Regions from separate parts of the Halomonas sp. THAF5a genome, predicted to be linked through region 2. Evidence: predicted binding sites of a transcription regulator. Region 2 holds the regulator's gene; the other holds the start of a gene.
The links. The regulator FNR, encoded in region 2, switches genes on or off when oxygen is low (the NO sensors DNR and NnrR bind a similar motif). The targets are predictions, from matches to a motif close to TTGATNTANATCAA.
Positions count from the first base shown of each region.

Region 1 (5,611 bases), 480 kb from region 2:
CTCCTGATGATGTCGGGGCGGCTAGGCCGCCGGAGCGCTCATCCTAGGGGGCATCTAAACCGCCTGCACTGACGTGCGTCAAGGCGTCGCCTGCGGCGCGCTCCCCAAGCGCTGCATACCATATATAGACCACTGCCCCCCCCCTGGCACAAGATGTGCAAGCGAAGCCTCAACGCCGTCGCCGGTCACGCCGCGGCACCTGGCGGGGCGGCAGCCAGGCGATGGCGCACCCGCCTGCGTCCCCTGCTCGGCCTCCTTCCGGCCCCCGGCTCGCGTCCTCCGGCGCCCCCACGCTGGCTCCCTTGCCCTGTCGACGCGGCCGATGCGACTCGGAGATCGTTGATACACAATTTATTAGATAGGTTAGATGTTTTAATCTGGTGCACACATTTCTGCGCTTTTAAAGGAATTTCGCGTCAATACTATGTCTAATCTCCGCATAAGCTATGCGCTTGCTGCATAATGGTGCATCGATTAGAGTGCGTGGAATGGTTTTCCACCGCACAGGACACGACCCATGCCCTACGTTCACGACACCCTCGAGGCCCTGCGCAGGAGCAGCCCGGCCCAGACCGAGTTCTACCAGGCCGCCGAGGAGGTGCTCGAGTGCCTGCGCCCGCTCTTCGAGCGCAGCCCCCACTACCTCGACCACAACATCATCGAGCGCATCGTCGAACCCGAGCGGCAGATCATGTTCCGCGTCTGCTGGACCGACGACGCCGGCAAGGTGCAGGTCAACAAGGGCTATCGCATCCAGTTCAACTCGGCCCTCGGCCCCTACAAGGGCGGGCTGCGCTTCCACCCCAGCGTGACCGCGGGGACCATCAAGTTCCTGGGCTTCGAGCAGATCTTCAAGAACGCCCTTACCGGCCTGCCCATCGGCGGCGGCAAGGGCGGCTCGGACTTCGACCCCAAGGGGCGCTCGGACGGCGAGATCATGCGCTTCTGCCAGGCCTTCATGAGCGAGCTCTACCGCCACATCGGCCCGACCACCGACGTGCCGGCCGGCGACATCGGCGTGGGCGAGCGCGAGATCGGCTTCCTCTACGGCCAGTACAAGCGCCTGACCGGCCGCTACGAAGGCGTGCTGACCGGCAAGAGCCTCAACTGGGGCGGCTCCATCGGGCGCAAGGAGGCCACCGGCTACGGCGCCGTCTATTTCGCCGAGAACATGCTCGCGGCCCGCGGCGATAGCCTCGCCGGCAAGACCTGCCTGGTCTCCGGCGCCGGCAACGTCGCGATCTACACCATCGAGAAGCTCCAGGCACTCGGCGCGAATCCCGTCAGCTGCTCCGACTCCCGCGGCACCCTGCACGACCCCGACGGCATCGACCTGGCGCTGCTGCGCGAGCTCAAGGAGGTCCAGCGCACCTCGCTCGAGGCCTACCTGGCCCAGCACCCGGAGGCGCGCTACATCCCGGCGGGCGACTACCCGGCCGACGGCCACGCGGTGTGGCGCCTCAAGGGCGAGGTCGCCTTCCCCTGCGCCACCCAGAACGAGCTGACCGAGGCCGACGCCGAGACCCTGCTGGGCAACGGCGTGACCTGCATCAGCGAGGGCGCCAACATGCCCTCCACCGCCGCGGCCGTGGATCGCTTCCTGGCGGCGAAGATCGCCTACGGCCCCGGCAAGGCGGCCAACGCCGGCGGCGTGGCGACCAGCCAGCTGGAGATGGCGCAGAACAGCAGCATGGAGCAGTGGCCGCTGGAGAAGGTCGACGCCAAGCTCAAGGCGATCATGGCCAATATCCACCGGCAGTGCGCCGAGACCGCCGCCGAGTTCGACGACCCCACCAACCTGGTGCTGGGCGCCAACATCGCCGGCTTCCGCAGGGTCGCCGACGCCATGATCGAGCAGGGCGTCTGCTAAGCCCGACGGGCGAGATCGCAGTAACGGAAGACCACGCGGCGCCCCGAGGGGCGCCGCACTGCTTTGGGCGGGGTGAACCGCCCTGAGCAGGGATGGCCGCCGGGATCAGACGGTGCGCGAGTAGCGCCCGGTGCTGTGGCTCAGGTAGGCGTCGAAGGCCATGGCGGCGTTGCGCATCATCAGCCGCCCGGCGGGCAGCACCTCGATGGCGGTATCGGAGAGGGAAAGCAGGCCGTCGTCGACCATCTCCTCGAGCTCCTCGAGGGCCTCGGAGAAGGTATCGCGAAAGACGATGCCGTGAGCCGCCTCGATCTCGGCGAAGACGATGCGGCCGTGGCACATCAGGGCGTTGATCACATCGCGACGCAGCACGTCGTCGGCGTTGAGGCGGTAGCCGCGCATCACCGGCAGCCGCCCCGCCTCGAGGCGCGCCTGGTACTGGGCGGTCTCCTTGACGTTCTGGCTGTAGCTGTCGCCGACCTTGCCGATGGCGGTGTTGCCCAGGCCGATCAGATCGCAGTCGGCGTGGGTCGAGTAGCCCTGGAAGTTGCGCTGCAGGGTGCCGTTTTCCTTGGCCAGCGAAAGCTCGTCCTCTGGCAGGGCGAAGTGATCCATGCCGATGTAAACGTAGCCCGCCTCAGTGAGGCGGCGGATGATCAGCTCCAGCAGCTCGATCTTGCGCTCCGGCGGCGGCATGTCCTCGGGGCGGATCAAGCGCTGCGCCTTGAACAGCTCCGGCAGGTGGGCATAGCTGTAGGTGGCGATGCGATCCGGGCGCAGGGCGATGATCTTGTCCAGGGTTGCGTCGAAGCTCCCCACGGTCTGCAGCGGCAGGCCGTAGATCAGATCGACGCTCACCGACTGGAAGCCCGCCTCGCGGGCCGCCCCCACCAGCTCCAGCACCTGCTCCTCGCTCTGGATACGGTTGACCGCCTCCTGCACCCGGGTATCGAAGTCCTGCACGCCGAAACTCAGGCGATTGAAGCCCAGGGCACGCAACTCATGGATCTGCGCGGGAGTCACGGTGCGCGGGTCCACCTCCAGCGAGAACTCCCGTTCCTCGGGCTCGGCGAAGTGGAAGGCCGCGTCCAGCGCCGCCATCAGCTCGCCGAGCTGGTCGTTATCGAGGTAGGTCGGGGTGCCGCCGCCCAAGTGCAGCTGGGTCATGCGCCGCGACTCGTCGAACAGCACCCCCTGCAGCTCGATCTCCCGCTTGAGCCAAGCCAGGTACTCCGCCGCCCGCTGCCGATTGTGGGTAATGATCTTGTTGCAGGCACAGTAATAGCAGAGGCTCTCGCAGAAGGGGATATGCACGTAGGCCGAGAGCGGCTTGGGCGAGGCGGCCGCGTTGCTGCGCTCGGCGGCGGCCCGGTAGTCGTCCTCGGCGAAGGCCGCCTGGAACTGCGGCGCCGTGGGATAGGAGGTATAGCGCGGGCCGGGGCGGTCGTACTTCTCGACCAGGGGACGGATGAACGGCAGGGTATCTTGCATGAGCGAATCGAGCCTCTTGAACCGAAGGGCGGCGGCCGCAGCCGTCACCGTTGGGCGAAGTATGCCAGCCGCGACCGCGCCCGTCGGTACCCTCGAAGGGGTAGCTGACTCAGATCAAGACATGGAAAAAAGCGCCGACATGGCTGGGATCGGCACCTTGAACCCAGGAAATAAGATTCATATATAATATAAGTTATAATGAGCTCGCATCCCGACCAAGCCGGGCCGAAACGCCTTCCCTGCCGGCAGGATGCTATAGTGGGGCGTTTACTACCCACCCCGTCCTGCAAGGCGCCAGAATGCCCATGCATCTGACCCGTTTCACCGACTACTCGCTGCGCGTGCTGCTTTACCTGGCCGTCAAGGGCGAGGAACGCTCGACCATCCATGAGATCGCCGAGCGCTTCGGGATCTCCCGCAACCACCTGATGAAGGTGGTGCAGGACCTCAATCACCAGGGCTACCTCACCGCCATCCGCGGGAAGAACGGCGGCCTGGTGCTCAAGCGCCGTCCGGAATCCATCCCGCTGGGCGAACTGGTACGCGCCACCGAACGCGACCTCCAGCTCGTCGAGTGCTTCGGTGACGACAACGCATGCACGATCACCCCCGCCTGCCGGCTCAAGCCGATCCTGGCCGAGGCCCTCAGCGCCTTCCTCGCCGTGCTGGACCGCTACACCCTGGCCGACCTGCTCGGCCCCCGGCGTCCCCAGCTGATGCAGCTGCTGCAGCTCGACGACGTCACTGCCGCCGACTGAGGGCGCCCCTGTCTCCCCGGGGCGGGGCCGCCGCCATGCGGATGGTCCCACAGGACAGTCCCGCCGCTCCGTGCTAGCCTCGGCGCGTCCCGGTCCGAGGAAGCTCCTGCCATGCCCCGCCGCCCCCGTCTCGCCCCGCTCCTGCCGCTCTGCTCGATGCTGCTGCTGTCGGCAGGCCTGCTGCTGGCCGGCCCTGCCGCGGCCACGAACTACAACACCAGCGACGTCCAGGCCCATGGCGGCTGGCACTCCCTGGCCCTCACGCTCGGCGAGGCGCGCCACTTCCGCGCCCTCGACCAGCAGAGCTATGGCGATGCGATCCTCAGCGTCAACGCCAGCGCCGGGGCCTGCGACCTGCCCTGGCTGGAGCTTCGCGTGGAACTCGACGACTACCAGCCCGAGAGCGCCACGGTGAACCGCGTGCCCGCCGATGCGCGGGTCGATCACGCGCCCATACGCAGCGGCCGCGCCGCCTTCGTCACCGAACGCGGCGACCGCGGCTTCTACGTGCGTCTGGCCCTGCCGGAACTGGACCGGCTGCTTGCGGAGATGGCCGACGGCGAGCTGCTGCGCCTGCGCCTGATGCGCGGCGAGGACGATCCCTGGTACATGGCCTTCGCCCTGGCCGGGGCCGGCGAGGCGATCGCGCGCATGCGCCGCCTCTGCGCCCAGGCGCCCGCCCCGGGCAACGACGGGCGCGATTCCTAAGGAGGGCTCGATGGCCACGCTGCTGTTTCACCTGGGCAACGTGCCCGACGAGGAGGCCGAGGCGGTGCGCCGCCTGCTCGACGAGCACGGGATCGCGACCTACGAGACCCGCGCCGGCTTCTGGGGGCTCGGCGTGGCGGCCATCTGGCTGCGCGACGAGGCCCAGCGGGAAGAGGCCCGGGCGCTGATCGACGCCTACCAGCGAGAGCTCGGCGAGCGGATGCGCGACGAACTGGCCCGCCTCGCCGCCTGCGGCGAGGCGCCGACCCTGTGGCGACGCCTCCGGCGGCGGCCGCTGCGCACGCTGCTGCTGGCCCTGCTGGCCGCCGGCGTGCTCGCCCTCTCGCTGCTGCCCTTTCTATGGCTGTCGGGCTCTGACTGATGGGCTCTGGCCGATCGGCTGAGCGCCCACCTCGCCGCTCCCCACGGCCGCCGCTGTCTCTTGAACGACGACGCCCCCGCCGGCAGCACCGGCGGGGGCGTCGAGGAAGGGCCGGACGACCGGCCGCGATCAGCTGCGGATCAGATAGTCGAAGGCGCCAAGGGCGGCCTTGGAGCCCTCGCCCATGGCGATGACGATCTGCTTGTAGGGCACGGTGGTGACATCGCCGGCGGCGAAGATGCCGGGGATCGAGGTCATGCCGCGCTCGTCGACGACGATCTCGCCGCGCTCGGAGAGCTCGATGGGCGAGTCCTGGAGCCACTCGGTGTTAGGCACCAGCCCGATCTGCACGAAGACGCCCTCCAGGTCGACCCGGCGCAGCTCGCCGGTGGCGCGCTCCTC
Region 1 covers NZ_CP045417.1:179,386-184,996, reverse strand. Annotated here, with positions in the region: gene gdhA (NADP-specific glutamate dehydrogenase) at 518-1,870, shown strand; gene hemN (oxygen-independent coproporphyrinogen III oxidase) at 1,976-3,361, opposite strand; gene FIU83_RS00780 (Rrf2 family transcriptional regulator) at 3,667-4,119, shown strand; gene FIU83_RS00775 (hypothetical protein) at 4,231-4,827, shown strand; gene FIU83_RS00770 (DUF6164 family protein) at 4,838-5,209, shown strand; gene ahpF (alkyl hydroperoxide reductase subunit F) at 5,339-5,611, opposite strand, start outside.
Region 1: hemN (oxygen-independent coproporphyrinogen III oxidase) is a predicted target of FNR. The motif match lies at 3,466-3,479, and genes of this name have one in related genera.

Region 2 (5,611 bases):
TGCTGTCGCTGGCGGCGGTGCGCCTTCGCGGCGACCGGGTGCTGACCAGCGACTCCCTCGACCTGCGGCTGGCGCCGCCCGCCAGCCTGAGTGGTGATTCGATCCGCCTGCACGGCCTGCGCGGCATCGACCTGGCCGAGGGGGCCGGGATCGACGAGGCCCTGTCGCAGTTCCTGGACTTCGCCGGCAACCGCCCGCTGATCGGCTGGCGCCTCGACGACGACCTGACGCTGCTCAACCGCTACCTGCGGCCGCGCTTCGGCTTCGACCTGCCCAACGCCCGCATCGACGTGGCCCAGGCCTACTATCGCCGGCTGCGTCGCCAGCACCCCGAGCTCGCCACCCGGCCGCGCTTCGAGGAGGTGGCCAGGCGAATGGGGGTGCCGGTGATGGGGCGGCACACGGCGCTCGGGGAGGCCGTGACCGCGGCGCTGATCCATCTGCGCCTGACCCGCGATGCGCTCGGGGTAGAGCGCTGCGGCTGATTCCGCGGCACGGGCGGGGCGCGTCGCCAGTCTCGCGGCAGAGTGGTAGGATAGGCGCCCTTTCCGTTCCCCGATTGCCCTGGCAGCGCCCCGACCATGCAAGATGCCGTGACCTTCGATCCCCGTCCCGCCGATGAGGCCGCCCCGGCCGAGCCGTCGACCCCGTCTGCCGAGGCGCCCGACGCCCAGGCCAGGCGCGAGTTCAACAAGCTGCAGAAGCGCCTGCGGCGCCAGGTCGGCAATGCCATCATCGACTTCGACATGATCCGCGAGGGCGACAAGGTGATGGTGTGCCTCTCCGGCGGCAAGGACAGCTACACCATGCTGGAGATTCTCCGGAACCTGCAGCGCAACGCGCCGGTGAACTTCTCGCTGGTGGCGGTGAACCTCGACCAGAAGCAGCCCGGCTTCCCCGAGCACGTGCTGCCCGAGTACCTGGACGGCCTCGGCGTGGACTACCACATCCTCGAGCGCGACACCTACTCGGTGGTCAAGGAGAAGACCCCGGAAGGCAAGACCACCTGTGCGCTCTGCTCGCGGCTGCGCCGCGGCTCGCTGTACGGCTACGCCGAGGAGATCGGGGCCACCAAGATCGCCCTGGGCCACCACCGCGAGGACATCCTCGAGACGCTGTTCCTCAACATGTTCTTCGGCGGCAGCCTCAAGTCGATGCCGCCCAAGCTGCTCTCCGACGACGGCAAGAACATCGTCATCCGCCCGCTGGCCTACTGCCGCGAGGCCGACATCGCCGAATTCTCCGAGCGCATGGCCTTCCCGATCATTCCCTGCAACCTGTGCGGCTCGCAGCCGAATCTGCAGCGCCAGGTGGTCAAGGAGATGCTCGCCGAGTGGGAGGCCAAGCATCCCGGCCGCCTGGAGAGCATGTTCAAGGCGGTGACCAACGTCGCGCCCTCGCAGCTGGCCGACCGCGAGCTGTTCGACTTCGCCGGGCTGGAGGAGAAGCAGGCCAAGATGCGGGCCGATCGCATCGACCTGCACAACGAGTGAGTCGCGCCGAGCGCCCGGCGGCTCAGTAACGGGCGGCAGGTGTCGAGGAAGCCAATGAAAAACCCACGGGATGTCGAGTCCCGTGGGTTTCTTCGTTGATGGCGGATACGCGGCGGTTCAGTCAGCACCCTGCCTGGCGCTGTCAGCGACAGCCCTCCTGCTCTGCGACCTCGAGCAGAGCCTCCAGGTCGAGGATGTTGACCTCGCGGCCGGAGACGGCCACCAGCCCCTGGGTCTGGAAGCGGCTCAGGATGCGACTGACGGTCTCCACCGCGAGCCCCAGGTAGTTGCCGATGTCGGCCCGGGACATGGAGAGCCGGAAGCTGTAGGGCGAGTAGCCGCGGCGGCGGAAGCGGTCGGAGAGGCTGGCGAAGAAGGTCGCCAGGCGCTGGTCGGCGGTCTTGCGTGACAGCAGGCGCATCATGCGGCGGTCGTCGCGCATCTCCTTGCTCATGCTGCGGTAGAGCTGGCCGCGCAGCTCCGGGAGGGATTCGGAGAGGCGGTCGAGGCGATCGAAGGGGATCTCGCAGACCGTGGTGGTCTCCAGCGCCACGACCGTCCCCGGGTAGCGCTCCTCGTCGATGCCGTCGAGGCCCACCAGCTCGCTGGGCAGGTAGAAGTTGGTCAGCTGGTCCTCGCCGCTGCCCTCGGTGGTCACCTGCTTGAGGCTGCCCGAGCGCACCGCGAAGACGCTGGTGAAGGGCGTGCCCTGGCGGAACAGGGGTTCGCCCTTCTTCAATGGCGGCCGGCGACGGATGATGGCATCGAACTGGTCCATGTCCTGCACTTCGAGCGCCAGCGGCAGGCAGAGCGAGCTCAGGCTGCAGGTCTGGCAGCGCGTCTCGTTCATCAGGGCGCGGCGCCTGCCGGTTGCGGGATCGGGCATGCTCTCCTCCATGACGGGTGGCTCGCTGCTCATTATGGGGGATAGTCCCCCACCGGCAAAGGATCCCTTAGGAGGGTGGCGCTTCCGGCTGTGGCGATGGGGCGTCGAGGTAGGCGTCGAAGGTCGCCGCCAGTCGATGGATCATCAGGCGCCCGCTGGGCGTCACGCGCCACCGAGGCCCCTCGCGCACGATCAGTCCCTGCGGCTCGGCACCGGCGAGACGTGCCAGCGGCTCGGCGAGGTGGGCCTCGGCGTCCAGCCCGAAGGCCTCGCCGATGGCCGACAGGTCGAGATGATGATCGCAGGTCAGCTGCTCGATGGCGGCGCCGCGCAGCCGGTCGTCCAGGCTCAGCCGATGGCCGGCGACGGTGGGCAACTCCCCGCGGTCCAGGGCCGCCTCGTACGCCGCGAGGCGCAGCGGGTTGCGCACGTGCAGGGCGTCCAGCCGCGAGACCGCCATGACGCCGAGGCCGACCAGGTCGTCGCGCCGGCGCCCGGCCGCCAGCGCCTGGACCAGGCGGTCGCCACCGCGCACGTAGCGGTCGTGGCCGAGATGCACGTAGCCCGCGGCGGCGAGCCGCTCGATGGCCGCCTGCAGCATCACCCGGACCTCCCGGGGAGCGGGCAGGTCCGCGGACCGGATCTGGCGCTGCCCGGGGAAGCGCTCGGGCGCATGGCGGTAGTGGAACAGCGACAGCCGCGACGGCGCCATGGCGATGACCTGCTCGAGGGTGGCGATGAAGCCGTCGCGGGTCTGGCGAGGCAGGCCGAGGACCAGGTTCAGGTTCACGGAGCCGAAGCCCAGCCGCTCCGCCTCGTCGAGCAGCTGCTCGGTCATGCCGCGCCCCTGCTCGCGGTTGATCGCCCGCTGGACCTCGGGGTCCAGATCGAGCACCTCCAGGCTCAGCCGATTGAAGCCCAGCGCCTCGAGATGGCGCAGGGTGAAGACATCGGCCCCCCGGGGGTCGATCTCGATGAGGTACTCCCGGTCGCGGTCGGCGGCCAGCCGGAAGCGGGCATCCAGCCGGTCGATCAGGTCGCCCATCTGGTCGAGTGTCAGGAAGGTCGGCGTGCCGCCGCCCCACCGCAGGGCGCGGATCTCGCGCCCGGGGTCCAGGTGGCGGCGGATCAACACCATCTCCCGATCGAGGCGGCTGAGGTAGGCCTCGGCCAGCCGGCGGTCCGCGGTGGTGACCGGCCGGCGGGTGCAGTGAAAGCAGGCGTGCTGGCAGAAGGGCAGATGCACGTAGAGCGATAGCGGACGCGCCGCGGCGTTGCTCTGCTCGAGGGCCTGACGATAGGCCTCCGGGCCGATGCCGTCGTCCATCGCCCGGGGCGTGGGGTAGGCGGCATAGGCGGGGGACGGCGAGGCCGCCGCGAAGGGGACGTCGTGACCGGATGCGGCAGGCGCGGGCGCGGGCATGGTCGGCCCTCTGGAGGGAAACATGCCTTCATGCTAGCGAGGCGCCCGTCGCCACGCGTTGAGCTGCGTCAAGCGAAGCCGCGATCGGCGCGGGGTCAGTGCATCGACGCCCCCGGCAGCAGCGTCCACAGCTGCCAGAGGGCGAAGGCGATGATCGAGAGCGCGGCCAGCGTGCGAGTCGCCGGGTGACGGATCAGGGTGCCGAACTGGCGCGCGGCGAGGCCGGTGGCCAGCAGGGCCGGCAGGGTGCCGAGGCCGAAGGCGCCCATCAGGGCCGCGCCCCGCAGGGGGTCGGCGATCGCCAGGCTCCAGGCGAGCATCGAGTAGACCAGGCCGCACGGCAGCCAGCCCCAGACGGCGCCCAGGGCGAAGGCCTGGGGCACCCTCACCACCGGCATCAGCCGCCGCCCCACGGGCTCGAGGTGATGCCAGAGCCGCCTGCCGACCGCCTCGACCCTGAGGAGTCCCTTCCACCAGTCGGCGATGTAGAGCGCCATCAGGATCAGCATCACCGCGGCCAGTGCCTGGAGCCCCAGGCGCGCCTGGGGGCTCAGGGCAATCAGGGTGCCGAGGGCCGCCGCCAGGGCGCCGGCCGCCATGTAGCTTCCGATGCGGCCCAGGTTGTAGCCGAGCAGCAGTCCCGAGAGGCGGGCGGGGCTTCTCATGCTGGGCGGCACGGCGAAGGTCAGGGCGCTCATGATGCCGCCGCACATGCCGATGCAGTGGGCGCCACCGAGCAGGCCGAAGACGAAGGCCGCCGCCAGCGGGGGAAGGTCGAGGCCGGTGGGATCCATCAGTCGCGGCGGCCCTCGCCACGAGGCGCGTCGGCACCAGGATCGGCCCCGGGCTCGGCATCGGACGGGGCGCGCGATGAGCGCGGCCGATCGTTCTCGTCCTCGTCGAAGAGGATGCGGTAGGCGGGGCCCTCGAGGTCCTCGAACTGGTCGTGGCGGACGGCCCAGAAGAAGGCCCAGACCGCCAGTCCCAGCAGGATCAGCGAGAGGGGGATCAGCAGGTAGAGGATGCTCATGCGTTCACCAGCCTGGGGGAGTCGGCGCCGGCGGGGCGCTCGGGTCCGGCGCGGGTCAGGCGCAGGGCGTTGCCGACGACGACCAGCGAGCTCGCCGACATGCCGATGGCGGCGAGCCAGGGGGGCACGAAGCCCATCGCCGCCAGGGGCAGCGCCGAGACGTTGTAGATCAGCGACCAGGCCAGGTTCTGGCGGATGATGCGCCGGGTGGCGCGGCTGGTCGCGACGGCCTCGACGATACGCCCCAGCCGCGGGCCGAGCAAGACGGCGTCGGCGCGGGTGCGGGCGAGGTCGGTGGCGCCGTTCATGGCGATAGCCACGTCGGCCCCGGCCAGCACCGGCACGTCGTTGATGCCGTCGCCGACCATCGCCACCCGCTCGCCGGCGGCCTGCAGCGACCGGAGGCGCGCCAGCTTGTCCTCCGGGGAGGCCGCCGCCTGCCAGGTCGCGAGGCCGAGGCGCCGGGCCATGGCCGCCACCGCCGACTCGGTGTCGCCGGAGAGCAGTTCCACGGCGAGGCCGCGGGCCTCCAGCGCCGCTATGGTCTCCCGGGCATCCTCGCGCAGGCGGTCGTGCAGGCGGAACCAGGCGCGGGGGGCGCCCGCCTCCGCCAGCAGCAGCCACTGCCCCTCGCCCGGCGTCTCGGGACTCGCCTCGGGGGCGGCGAAGGCGGGCGTGCCGAGCCGCCAGCGGCGCCCGTCGATGTGGCCCTCCAGGCCCTGGCCGGGGCGGCTGAGCACCCCGTCGGCGGCGAGGCCGGCCTCGCGGAAGGGGCGGAA
Region 2 covers NZ_CP045417.1:659,678-665,288, forward strand. Annotated here, with positions in the region: gene FIU83_RS02955 (3'-5' exonuclease) at 1-485, shown strand, start outside; gene ttcA (tRNA 2-thiocytidine(32) synthetase TtcA) at 582-1,493, shown strand; gene fnr (fumarate/nitrate reduction transcriptional regulator Fnr) at 1,636-2,379, opposite strand; gene hemN (oxygen-independent coproporphyrinogen III oxidase) at 2,447-3,802, opposite strand; gene FIU83_RS02975 (sulfite exporter TauE/SafE family protein) at 3,898-4,596, opposite strand; gene ccoS (cbb3-type cytochrome oxidase assembly protein CcoS) at 4,596-4,832, opposite strand; gene FIU83_RS02985 (heavy metal translocating P-type ATPase) at 4,829-5,611, opposite strand, start outside.